2 regions of the Leucobacter muris genome follow, and region 2 is predicted to be linked to the other one. Evidence: predicted binding sites of a transcription regulator. Region 2 holds the regulator's gene; the other holds the start of a gene.
What was found. Region 2 encodes HspR, which represses chaperone genes until heat shock. Its sites were predicted from a motif close to AAGTTGAGTCNNNNNGACTCAACTT; they were not measured.
Positions count from the first base shown of each region.

Region 1 (6,199 bases), 460 kb from region 2:
CGGCACGGGCGTAGTCGTCGCCGCTCTCGAAGTCGGGCGGGAACCCGGCCACCGGCCACGACATGTTCATGATGTGGCGCCAGCGCGCGAAGCCCGTCGGCTCGCCGCACCAGAGCGGGGAGTTCGCGGTCATCGCGAGCAGCGCCGGCGCCCACGGCGCCAGCCGGGCGAGCACCTCGACCCCGGCGTCGGGAGACGGGATCTCGACGTGCACGTGCGTGCCGGTGACGTACTGGTAGGCCGCGGCGTTCCTCAGCTGCGCGTCGAGCTCGCGGTACCGTGACTTCGGCGTGACGGTTCCGGCCGCGTCGCCGCCGACGGGCGGCAGGCCGCTGCCTGCCAGCACGATGCCGCGATCCGCGGCCTCACGCGACAGCGCGCTGCGAAAGCCCGTGAGCGTGTCGAGCGCTTCCTCGGCGGTGCGGCACACCGGGGTGGCGGTCTCGAGCTGACTCGAGAAGAATTCGCGCTCGGCGGGGGCCACCGAGTTCGGGGCCGAGCGCACGAGCTCGGCGGCGAGGTCGGTCGGGGCGCCGTGCTCGACGTCGAGCAGCAGGTATTCTTCCTCGACCCCGAAGCTGCGGAACTCATCGGCTGCCATGTGGCCCTCCTTCGCGTTCAGCCGGCGCGGCGCGCCCCGGCTTGGAGTTCGAGCGTAGAGCGTCCGGGGCGCGGTGTCACCGGGGTTGATTTCGCAGGCGGGCAACCGATAGGCGGCCGTGACCCGAAGCCGGGCTTACTCGGAGCCGATGATGATGCCGGTGCGCAGTTCGGCGAGCAGCGCGAGCACCGCCGTGGCGGTCTCGGGATCCGGCACGCGCTCCACCGCGGCCGTCGCGCCGTCTCCCACCTTGATGCCCAGGTCGTCGTGGCCCAGCGAGGTGAACACGTCCTCGTCGGTGACGTCGTCGCCGAGGAACAGCACGGGCGCGTTCGGCAGTGCCGCGCGGATGCTGCGCAGCACCGATCCCTTGTTCGAGTCGCGCACCGAGAACTCACGCACCTGCTTGCCCTCGCGCACGTGCATCTCGGCCGCGAGCCCCAGCTCGACGGCGGCGGCCATCAGCTCGTCCGCCTGCTCGGAATCGGCCACCTGGCGCGTGTGCACCGCGATCCCGAACGGCTTGCGCTCCAGACGCACCCCCGGCTCGCCGCCCAGCACGCGCTCGAAGCGGCGCGCGATCCGCTGCAGGCGCTCGTGCTCCTCATCGGTGAGCGGGCTGCCGAGCGGCGGCGCCTCCCCGGCGCCGGCGACGGCGCCGACGTCGAGCCCCGTCAGCTCGGAGCCGTGCGAGCCCGACACGATCCAGCCCTCGCTCTGCAGTCCGGTCTCGGCGAGCCCCTCGAGCGAGCGGCCCGTCAGCACCGCGACGTAGGTGTCGGGCGCACTGCGCAGCACCTCGAGCGCTTGACGCGCCCGGGGCAGGATCCGCGCGTCCTGCGGCCGGGGCACGATGGGCGCGAGCGTGCCGTCGAAGTCGCTCGCCACGATGAGCTGCGGGAGCGCGGCGAGGCGCCGCACCCGGTCGTCGATGCTGCGCGGCACGAACGCCGTGCTGACCTGGATCGGCTCGGTGCGGTGCCCGGTCTGGCTGGGGCGCTGCGACTCGGCGGCCGCGCGAACCGCGCCCAGGTAGCCCGTCGCCCAGTGCGCCACGTCGTTGTCGTAGACGGTGCGCCGCAGCGAGCGCATCCGTCGGCGCTGCTCCTCGCGCGGCATGTGCGCGGCGCGCACGATCGCGGCTTTGAGCCCCTCGATGTCGTGGGGGTTGACGAGCAGCGCGTCGCGCAGTTCGTCGGCCGCGCCCGCGAACTCGCTCAGCACCAGCACCCCCTGCTCGTCGGCCCGGCACGCCACGTACTCCTTCGCCACGAGGTTCATGCCGTCGCGCAGCGGTGTGACGAGCAGCACGTCGGCCGCGAGGTAGAGGGCCACCATCTCGTCGCGGGTGTGTCCGCGGTGCAGGTAGACGAGCGGCGCGTGCCCGATCGAGCCGTGCTCGCCGTTGATGCGCCCCACCGTGAGCTCGACCTCGTCACGCAGCTGCCGGTAGGCGTCGACGCGTTCGCGGCTCGGGCTCGCGACCTGCACGAACACGATGTCGGCGGGGTCGATCTCACCGTCGCCGAGCAGCTCGTCGAACGCCTTGAGGCGGTGGCGGATGCCCTTCGTGTAGTCGAGCCGGTCGACGCCCAGCATGACCGTCTTGGGGTTGCCGAGCTCGGCGCGGATCTCCCGCGCGCGCTGCTGGATCTCGGGGCGGGCGGCGACCTCGGCGAAGGCTGCGGCGTCGATCGAGATCGGGAACTCCTGGGCGAGCACCGTGCGCGACGGATGGTCGGCGGTGCCGGGTACGACGATCGTATTGCCGAGGGCGGGCACCCGGGTGAAGCGCTCGGCGGTCATGCGGAAGGCGACCGCGTCGGTGACCTGCTGGAACCCGATCACGTCGGCGCCGAGCAGCCCCTCGACGACGCTCTTGCGCCACGGCAGCTGTGCGAAGAGGCGGCTCGGCGGGAACGGGATGTGCAGGAAGAACGCGATCGTGAGGTCGGGGCGCAGTTCGCGCAGCATGGCGGGCACGAGCTGCAGCTGGTAGTCGTGCACCCACACGATCGCTCCCCGCGCGGCCTGCTCGGCGACGCGCTCCGCGAACCGCTGGTTCACCCGACGGTAGCGGTCCCACCACACGCGGTGGAAGTCGGGGCGCGCGATCACGTCGTGGTAGAGCGGCCACAGCGTGCCGTTCGAGAAGCCCTCGTAGTAGAGCTCGATGTCGTCTTCGCTGAGTTCGACGGGGGCGAGGCGCATCGATCCGATCTCGAAGGGCTCGAGCTGCTCGTCGGCGGCGCCGACCCACCCGACCCAGAGGCAGCCGAGCTGCTCGACGATGGGCGCGACGGCGGTGACGAGCCCCCCGGGCGAGGTGCGCCAGGAGGTCGATCCGTCGCTCGCGACCACGCGGTCGACGGGAAGTCGATTGGAAACCATGACGAGCTCGCGACCGCCCGTCATGTCCTGCATTTCGGTCATGGCACCCCCTGCGACTCTGTGTTCGCAGTCTAACGAGCGCGGGTCACGGTTCGCTGCCCATTGCGGCTCGGGATCGCGCGATGATAGGCGCCCACGCACCCGGGAGAGGATCCGTCCTCACCCGCCGGCTCGTTTGCCCTCAGCGAACGCCTCTTAGCACTCCCACCTCGAGAGTGCTAATCTACAAGCAGGTTGAGTCGCATCGACTCAACTTTCGAACTCCGTATCGCCAGATGAGAGAAAGGTGCGAACATGGCAAGCTACAACCCCCTCCGCGACGTGGAACGCCTCGCCGACGTGCTGCTCAGCGAACCGCTCCGCGGCCCCCGGCAGATGCCGATGGATCTCTATCGCGATGGCGACCACTACCTGCTGACGGCAGACCTCCCCGGCATGGATCCCGGCTCCGTCGACATCGACGTGGACGGGCAGCTCCTCACGATCCGAGCCGAGCGCACCCTGCCCGACGCCGAGAACGTGAAGTGGATCACCCGCGAGCGCACCGCCGGCAGCTTCCTGCGCCAGCTGAGCCTGGGCCAGGGCATCGACACCGAACGCATCAGCGCCAGCTACGACAACGGGGTCCTGTGCGTCACGATCCCGGTCAGCGAGCGCGCGAAGCCGCGCAAGGTGGAGGTCATGACCGGCGGAGCCGGCGAGACGCCGCAGACCATTCAGGCCTCCGATCCCACCCCCGCGCAGCTGGAGAACAGTCCGGCCTAAGCGCGAGGCACACGAACGAGGGCTCCGCGCCCGCTCTCTTCGAGCGGACGCGGAGCCCTCGTCGTTCAGCGGCGGTCAGTCGACGGTGGTCCGAGGCTCCTGCGGCTGCTGCCATCGCTCGTCGTCGGTGACGTCGCGGGCGGCGTCCACCTCGCCCCGCCCCGTCTCCTGGGACGGCTCGCCACCGGGCTCACCGCCCGCCCCGGCCGCGGACTCGGCGTCCGATCCGGTGTTCGTCTTCTCGACGACCTCCTCGGCGCGCTCGGCGCCCTCCTCGACCGCGCGCGGCATCTGCTCGTCCATGGTGCCCTCCTCCTCATGATGCGTCGTCTCTCCAGACTGCGCCCGCGGCGCCGGGCCTTCCAGGGGTGGCGCGACCGGGCACGATCATCTAACCTGCGAGTGCGCCACCCGAGCACACGACCCCCGGTTCGCACCGGGCTTCGAGGATTCGCCTGGCGACGGCAACCGCCCGACACCCACGACCCGGGATCGGCTCGGGATCGCACGAGCCTCTGGAGGGGTCATGGTCCGCACTCGCGTGCACAATCAGTTCGTATCGCTCGACGGCTACTCGGCCGGAGAGTACGTGACGTTCGATCAGCCGATCGGAGACGCCAGCCGTCTCTTCGGGTGGTTCGACGGCCGCGTCATCGAGGGGGTGCACCGGGTGCAGGAGCCGGTCACCCTCGACCGGGCGCTGTTCAGCATGTGGGGACAGGGCATCGGCGCCGAGATCATGGGCCGCCGCAAGTTCGGCCCGCAGCAGGGGCCATGGCCGGACGACGGCTGGCGCGGCTGGTGGGGCGAGCAACCGCCCTTCAAGACGCCCTGCTTCGTACTCACCCACCACCCGCGCGAGCAGATGGTGTTCGAGAACGGCACGAGCTTCCACTTCGTCGACGACACCCCCGAAGAGGTGCTGCGCCGGGCGAAGGAGGCCGCGGACGGCCTCGACGTGCGCATCGGGGGCGGCCCGACCACCGTGCGGCAGTTCCTGCGCGCAGATCTCATCGACTTCATGCACCTGGTGATCGTGCCGATCACACTGGGGCGCGGGGTGAGCCTGTGGCACGATGTCACGGGCTTCGAGGATCGCTTCGCCCTCGAGTCGGTCAGCAGTTCGAGCGGTCTCACGCATCAGCTCTGGAACCGGAGGAGCACGGGGTCGTAACCCGGCGCCTCGGGGACCCGGCTGCGCAGGGCGCTGCTGGGCGGTCCGCCGGGGCGCCCAGCTGCAGCGCGGCCGCGCCGCCGTGCCGCAGTGCCGCTCGCTCTACGGCGTGCGTCGGCGCAGGGTCAGCGCGGCCAGACCGAGCGCGACCAGCGTCACTGCGCCGATCACGATCAGCGGCCCGCCCAGCTCCCAGCCCACGTCGCCGCGGGTCACCGCGTTTACCGCGTCGATCGCGTAGCTGAGGGGCAGCCAGTCCGAGACCGCGTGCAGCGGGTCGGGCATGCGATCTCGCGGCATCAGCAGTCCGCCGAGCAGGATCTGCGGGAAGACGAGCACCGGCATGAACTGCACCGCCTGGAACTCCGTGCGGGCGAAGGCGCTGGCGAGCAGCCCGAGCCCGGTGCCGAGCAGGGCGTCGAGCACGGCGACGAGCCCCAGCTGCCAGATCGGACCGTCGACCTCGAGCCCGCACACGACCACCGCGAAGCCGACCGTGATCACCGCCTGCACGGCGGCGGCGAGGCCGAACGCAAGCGCGTAGCCCGCGATGAAGTCGCCCTTGCCGAGGGGTGTGGTCATCAGCCGTTCGAGCGTGCCGGATCGGCGCTCCCGCAGGGTGGTCACCGACGTGATGATGAACATGAGGATGAAGGGGAACAGAGCCAGGATCGGCCCGCCGAGCTGCTCGAACGCCCCCTCCTGTTCGTCGAGCAGCCACGCGAAGAGGCCGACGAGCAGGCTCGGCATGAGCAGCAGCAGAGCGATGGATCGCGGGTCGTGACCGAGCTGCCGCAGCACGCGGCCGGCGGTGGCAAGGGTGCGGGTGAGGGTCATCGCGTACCCTCCTTCGAAGCCTCTGCGGGGTCGGCGGCCTCGTGCCTCCCGTGGTGGGACGCCGCAGCCGGAGGCCGCGCGGGCGCGCCGCCCTGCGTCGCGACGATCGCGAGGAACGCGGCCTCGGGGTCGGTCGTGCCGGTCCGCTCGAGCAGGTCGGCGGGCGAGGTGTCGGCGATGATGCGGCCCTCGCGCATCAGCAGCAGGCGGTCGCAGCGCAGCGCCTCGTCCATCACGTGACTGCTGACGAGGAGGGTGGTGCCGGTGGCCGCGAGCTCTCGGAAGAGATCCCACAGCTCGACCCGGAGCACGGGGTCGAGGCCGACGGTGGGCTCGTCCAGCACGACCACGTCGGGCGACCCGAGCAGCGCTGCGGCCAGCGACACCCGGTTGCGCTGCCCGCCGCTCAGCGCCTCGACTCGTCGCTTCGC
Region 1 covers NZ_CP035037.1:2,383,825-2,390,023, forward strand. Annotated here, with positions in the region: gene Leucomu_RS11105 (carboxylate-amine ligase) at 1-601, opposite strand, end outside; gene Leucomu_RS11110 (bifunctional alpha,alpha-trehalose-phosphate synthase (UDP-forming)/trehalose-phosphatase) at 737-3,034, opposite strand; gene Leucomu_RS11115 (Hsp20/alpha crystallin family protein) at 3,287-3,757, shown strand; gene Leucomu_RS11120 (hypothetical protein) at 3,833-4,060, opposite strand; gene Leucomu_RS11125 (dihydrofolate reductase family protein) at 4,284-4,931, shown strand; gene Leucomu_RS11130 (ABC transporter permease) at 5,034-5,768, opposite strand; gene Leucomu_RS11135 (ABC transporter ATP-binding protein) at 5,765-6,199, opposite strand, start outside.
Region 1: a site for HspR is predicted at 3,224-3,248, ahead of Leucomu_RS11115 (Hsp20/alpha crystallin family protein). Genes of this name have one in related genera too.

Region 2 (6,199 bases):
GGGGAGCGGATCCGGAACAGCAACCGTAAGGAGAACACATGTCACGTGCAGTAGGCATCGATCTCGGCACCACCAACTCGGTGGTCGCCGTGCTCGAGGGCGGCGAGCCCACCGTCATCGCGAACGCCGAGGGGTTCCGCACGACCCCGTCGATCGTCGCATTCACCAAGGACGGAGAGGTGCTCGTCGGCGAGACCGCGAAGCGCCAGGCCGTCACCAACGTCGACCGCACCATCGCCTCGGTCAAGCGCCACATGGGCACCGACTGGAAGAGCGATGAGATCGACGGCAAGCGCTACACGGCGCAGGAGATCAGCGCCCGCACGCTCATGAAGCTGAAGCGCGACGCCGAGACCTACCTCGGCGACAAGGTGACCGACGCGGTCATCACCGTGCCCGCCTACTTCAACGACGCCGAGCGCCAGGCCACCAAGGAGGCCGGTGAGATCGCGGGCCTCAACGTGCTCCGCATCATCAACGAGCCCACCGCCGCGGCCCTCGCCTACGGCCTCGACAAGGGCAAGGAAGACGAGCTCATCCTCGTCTTCGACCTCGGCGGCGGCACCTTCGACGTCTCGCTGCTCGAGGTGGGCAAGGACGACGACTTCTCGACCATCCAGGTGCGCGCCACCGCCGGCGACAACCGCCTCGGCGGCGACGACTGGGATCAGCGCATCGTCAACTGGCTCGCCGAGCAGTTCAAGGCCTCGACCGGCGTCGACGTCTCGAATGACAAGATCGCGCTGCAGCGCCTCAAGGAGGCCGCGGAGCAGGCCAAGAAGGAGCTCTCGAACTCGACGAGCACCCAGATCCAGCTCCCCTACCTCTCGCTCACCGAGAACGGCCCCGCCAACCTCGACGAGACGCTCACCCGCGCCAAGTTCGAGGACCTGACCAAGGATCTGCTCGAGCGCACCCGCAAGCCCTTCGAAGACGTGATCAAGGAAGCCGGCGTCAAGGTCTCCGACATCGCCCACGTGGTGCTCGTCGGCGGCTCGACCCGCATGCCCGCCGTCACCGAGCTGGTGAAGAAGCTCACCGGCGGCAAGGAGCCCAACAAGGGCGTCAACCCCGATGAGGTCGTCGCCGTGGGCGCGGCCCTGCAGGCCGGCGTGCTGAAGGGCGAGCGCAAGGACGTGCTGCTCATCGACGTGACCCCTCTGAGCCTCGGCATCGAGACCAAGGGCGGCATCATGACGAAGCTGATCGAGCGCAACACCGCCATCCCCACGAAGCGCAGCGAGACCTTCACCACGGCCGAGGACAACCAGCCCTCGGTGGCGATCCAGGTCTTCCAGGGCGAGCGCGAGTTCACTCGCGACAACAAGAACCTGGGCACGTTCGAGCTCACCGGCATCGCTCCCGCGCCCCGCGGCATCCCCCAGATCGAGGTGACCTTCGACATCGACGCCAACGGCATCGTGCAGGTCTCCGCGAAGGACAAGGGCACGGGCAAGGAGCAGACGATCACCATCTCCGGCGGCTCGACGCTCTCCAAGGAGGACATCGAGCGCATGGTGCGCGAGGCCGAGGAGCACGCGTCCGAGGACAAGAAGCGCCGCGAGTCCGCCGAGCAGCGCAACAACGCCGAGCAGCTGGCCTACTCGGTCGAGAAGCTCATCTCCGAGAACGAGGACAAGCTTCCCGACGACGTCAAGACCGAGGTGCAGGGCGACCTCGACGCGCTGAAGCAGGCACTGGCCGGCGATGACGACGATGCCGTGAAGACGGCCGCCGACAAGCTGGGCCAGAGCCAGACCAAGCTCGGCGAGGCGATCTACGCGGCCGCCCAGGCCGAGCAGCCCACGACCGACGCCGGCTCCGGGGAGTCGAACGACGACGACGTGGTGGACGCCGAGGTCGTCGAGGACGAGGAGCAGAAGTAACCATGGCGGATCAGGAACAGCGCACGCCGGGCGAAGACCCCAACAGCGACGATGTTCCTGCGACGACGGGGCCGGAGGCGAACGCCTCCGGCCCCGTGCCGCAGGAAGACGGGTTCACCGTCGACGACATCCTGAACGCTGAGCAGAGCTCCGACGCGAAGACGGCCGACGAGGCCGAGGGCGCCCCTGCGGAGGAGCACCCCTACCTCGAGGATCTGCGCCGTCTCAGCGCGGAGTACGCGAACTACCGCAAGCGCACCGAGGCCAACGCCCAGCTCGAGAAGCAGCGCGCCGTCGCGGCGGCGGTCACCCCGCTGCTCACCGTGCTCGACGACCTCGATCGCGCCGAGCAGCACGGCGACCTCGTGGAGGGCTCCGCGTTCGCCACGATCGCCCAGAAGATCCGCGGCACCATGGAGCGCCTCGGCGTCGAGAGCCACGGCGAGAAGGGCGAGCCCTTCGACCCGCAGCTGCACGAGGCCATCGCCCAGGTGCCGGTTCCCGGCACGGAGCAGCAGACGGTACTGGACGTGATCGAGCGGGGGTACCGCGTCGGCGACGTCGAGCTGCGCCCCGCCAAGGTAGCGGTGGCGGTGAGGGCAGATGGCTAGTCAGGATTGGCTCGAGAAAGACTTCTACGCCGTCCTCGGCGTCTCGAAGGACGCGAGCGATGCCGAGCTGAAGAAGACCTACCGCAAGCTCGCCCGCAAGTACCATCCGGACTCCAACCCGGGTGACACGGTCGCCGAGGCGAAGTTCAAGGAGATCAGCGAGGCCTACTCGGTGCTCTCCGACAAGGAGCAGCGAGCCGAGTACGACCAGATCCGCGCCATGGGCGCCGGCGGCGCCCGCTTCACCGCGGGCGGTGGCGGCGCGCAGGGCTTCGAGGACATCTTCGGAGGCATGTTCGGCGGCGGTCGCGGCGGCGCGAACTTCAGCTACCAGGGCGGCTTCCCGCAGGGCGGGCAGAACTACGAGGACATCTTCAACCTGTTCGGCGGCGGCCCCAGCGGGCCGCAGCCGGGGCGCGACATCCAGGCCACGACCACACTCGACTTCGAGACCGCGGTGCAGGGCAAGACCGTCACGCTGCAGACCCCGAACGGGGCCGTCAAGGTCAAGATCCCGGCCGGCGTCTCGGACGGGCAGAAGATCAAGGTGCGCGGAAAGGGCGATCCCAGCCCCAACGGCGGGCCGTCGGGCGACATCATCCTCACGGTGAGCGTGCGCAAGCACCCGGTCTTCGAGCGCGACGGGCAGAACCTCCGCCTCAAGCTGCCGATCACCTTCTCGGAGGCCGCGCTCGGAGGCACCGTCGAGGTGCCCACGCTCGGCGGCGATCCCGTGCGCCTCAAGGTGCAGCCGGGCACGCCCAGCGGCCGGGTGCTGCGGGTCAAGGGCCGCGGAGTGAAGAGCTCCAAGGGCACCGGCGACCTGCTCGCCGAGGTGCAGGTGGTCGTGCCGTCGCACCTCTCGGAGCAGGCCCGCGAAGCCCTCGAGGCGTTCCGACAGGTGGAGCCCCAGGAGAATCCGCGCGAGGATCTCCTGTCGCGCGCCCGGGGCTGACCCGAGGAAGGTGAGTCGCATGGCAGAACCGCAGATGGATCGCTACACCCCCGTGTTCGCGATCGCCGCCGCGGCCGAACTCGCCGAGATGCACCCGCAGACCCTGCGCCAATACGACCGCATCGGGCTCGTGTCGCCGCAGCGCACCCGCGGCAACACCCGCCGGTACTCCCTGCACGACGTGGCGCGGCTGCGCGAGGTCTCGCGGCTCTCGGCCGAGGGGCTCAGTCTCGAGGGGATCCGGCGGGTGCTGCACCTCGAGGATCGCGTGCGCGAGCTCGAGGATCGCGTGCGAGACCTCGAGCACGCCCTCGCCGAGGAGCGGCTGCAGCGACCCGAGCGGCGCGTGTTCGCCGCGGGCGCCGCGGGCGGCGAGGTGATCACGCTGCGTCGCGGCACCCGCGTGCGCCGCAACGCCGAGGTCGTCGTGTGGAAGCCGTAGCCGAGCTCTTCGCGCGCCTCTCGCGACATCCCGACTTCGACGCCCCCGAGTTGCAGGCGTACGACGCCGCCGACGAGCTGATCCTCGATACCGCAGCCGCCGAGCTGCGGGAGGCGGGCGACGGCGACGTCGTCGTGATCGGCGACCGCCACGGGGCGCTGACCCTGGGCGCCGCGGTGCTCGGAGCGCGGGCGATCCGCGTGCACCAGGACCCGCTGCTCGGCGAGCTCGCGCTGCAGGCGAACGCGGAGCGCCTCGGGTTCGCGGGCCTGCACGCCTCGCACCCGCTCGACGAGTCGCTGCTGCGGGGTGCACGGCTCGTGCTGCTGCAGCTGCCTCGGGGACTCGACGCGCTCGACGAGATCGCCTGGTCGATCGCGCGCTGGGCGCACCCCGGCGTGCGCGTGTACGCGGGCGGCCGGGTGAAGCACATGACCGTCGCGCAGAACGGCGTGCTCGGCCGATACTTCGGAGAGGTCTCTGCAGGGCTGGGGCGGCGCAAGGCCCGAGTGCTGACCGCGAGCGGGCCGCGGGACGCGGGGCCGGCGCCGTTTCCGCGCTGGGGCTCCGACCCGGCGCTCGCGTTCCGCGTCGCGGCGTTCGGGACCACCTTCGGCGGCGCGACGCTCGACCACGGCAGCCGGCTGCTGCTCGAGGGTCTCGGCGACGCGCAGGCCGGCGGCGGCTCGCCGGACGGCGGGGCTGGACCCGCGCGGGTGGTCGATCTCGGCTGCGGCAACGGGGTGCTCGCCGTCTCGGCCGCGCTGCGGTGGTCGGCGGCACGGGTGGCCGCCACCGATCAGTCGACCGCGGCCGTCGCGGCGACGCGGCTCACCGCGATGGAGGCCGGGGTGGCGGATCGCGTCGCGATCCACCGCGCCGACGCGCTCGACGCCGTGCCCGACGGGTGGGCCGAGCTGATCCTGCTCAATCCGCCCTTCCACACGGGATCGACGGTGCACGCCGGCGTGGCCCACCGCCTGATCCGCGCGTGCCGTCGTGCGCTGGCGCCGGGCGGCGAGCTGCGACTCGTCTTCAACTCGCACCTGCGCTATCGATCGCTCGTGGAGCGCGAGGTCGGGCCCGTGCGCGAGGTCGCCCGCGATCGCACCTTCACGGTGCTGTCGGCGACGCTGCGCTGAGACGGCCGGCCTGACGGCTCCGGTCGGGCCGGTTGCGGGCCCCCTTCAGGCTTTGCGCCGGCGCCGTCCGCGGCCCTGCTCGGCCCGCGCCCTGATGAGATCCCGGGCCGAGAGCTGGTGCAGGCGGGCGCCGTAGTCGTCGGCGGTCAGGCCCGAGAGGAAGCTGCCCGGGTCGACTTCGAGTGCGGTCGCGAGGCGCACGAGGGTCTCGGCCGTGGGGCTGGAGACGCCGCGCTCGATCTTGCCGATGCTCGTCCAGCTGATCTCGGAGAGCTCGCCGAGATCCTCGAGCGAGATGCCGAGTCGATGCCGCACCTCGCGTACGCGACGGCCGATCTTCAGCGCGGCTTCCGAGTGGATGTTGGGCACCGATCCAGCGTGCTCGCCTCATGCGTCGATCACCAGAGCGCAGACGCACTGGCTGAAAAGAGCTAGTATTCCGCCTCCGTCTCGGCCGGGAGCCGGCCGCCCCCCCCGGCCGACCTCCGCCCGGCACCCGGCGCCCGGCGCGATCCGACCGCCCGCGGGCGTACGCTGGAGGTGACATGTCGAACTCCACACGGGATCTGCTGCTGCGCCTCGCCCCGAGCATCTACGGGCCCACGATCCTGTTCACCCTCGGCGCCTACGCGATGCTGCCGATCGTGCCCGTCATCGCCGTGTCGCAGGGCGCCGGGCTCGGCCTCTCCGGCGTCATCGCCTCGGCCGTGGTCGTGGGCCGCCTGCTCGGCAACCTGCCCGCGAGCTGGCTCGTGTCTCGGTCGGGGGAGCGGATCGCGATGCTCATCGCGTCCGCGGTCGCGTTCGCGGGCGCGCTGGGCGTGGCGCTCGCCCCGAGCCTCGCCGTGCTCGGAGCGTCGGTGTTCGTGATCGGCTTCGCCGAGGCGACGTTCGGCCTCGCGCGCCACTCGCTCATGACGACCCGGGTGCCGGTCTCGTTCCGAGCCCGGGCCCTGTCGCTGATCGGAGGGTCGCACCGCTTCGGCAGGTTCGCGGGGCCCTTCCTGGCGGCCGGTCTGCTGGGCCTCACCGGCGCGCAGGAGGCGCCCGTCTGGGCGTTCGTCGTCTGCCTCGCGCTCACCGCGCTGCTCGTGGGATTCGCTCCGGATCCCGAGCGGCTGCTGTCCGACCGCCCCCCGGGTGGCCCAGCCAGCACCGGGCCC
Region 2 covers NZ_CP035037.1:2,842,730-2,848,928, reverse strand. Annotated here, with positions in the region: gene dnaK (molecular chaperone DnaK) at 39-1,886, shown strand; gene Leucomu_RS13305 (nucleotide exchange factor GrpE) at 1,889-2,497, shown strand; gene Leucomu_RS13300 (DnaJ C-terminal domain-containing protein) at 2,490-3,452, shown strand; gene Leucomu_RS13295 (heat shock protein transcriptional repressor HspR) at 3,472-3,894, shown strand; gene Leucomu_RS13290 (class I SAM-dependent methyltransferase) at 3,882-5,036, shown strand; gene Leucomu_RS13285 (helix-turn-helix domain-containing protein) at 5,082-5,405, opposite strand; gene Leucomu_RS13280 (MFS transporter) at 5,582-6,199, shown strand, end outside.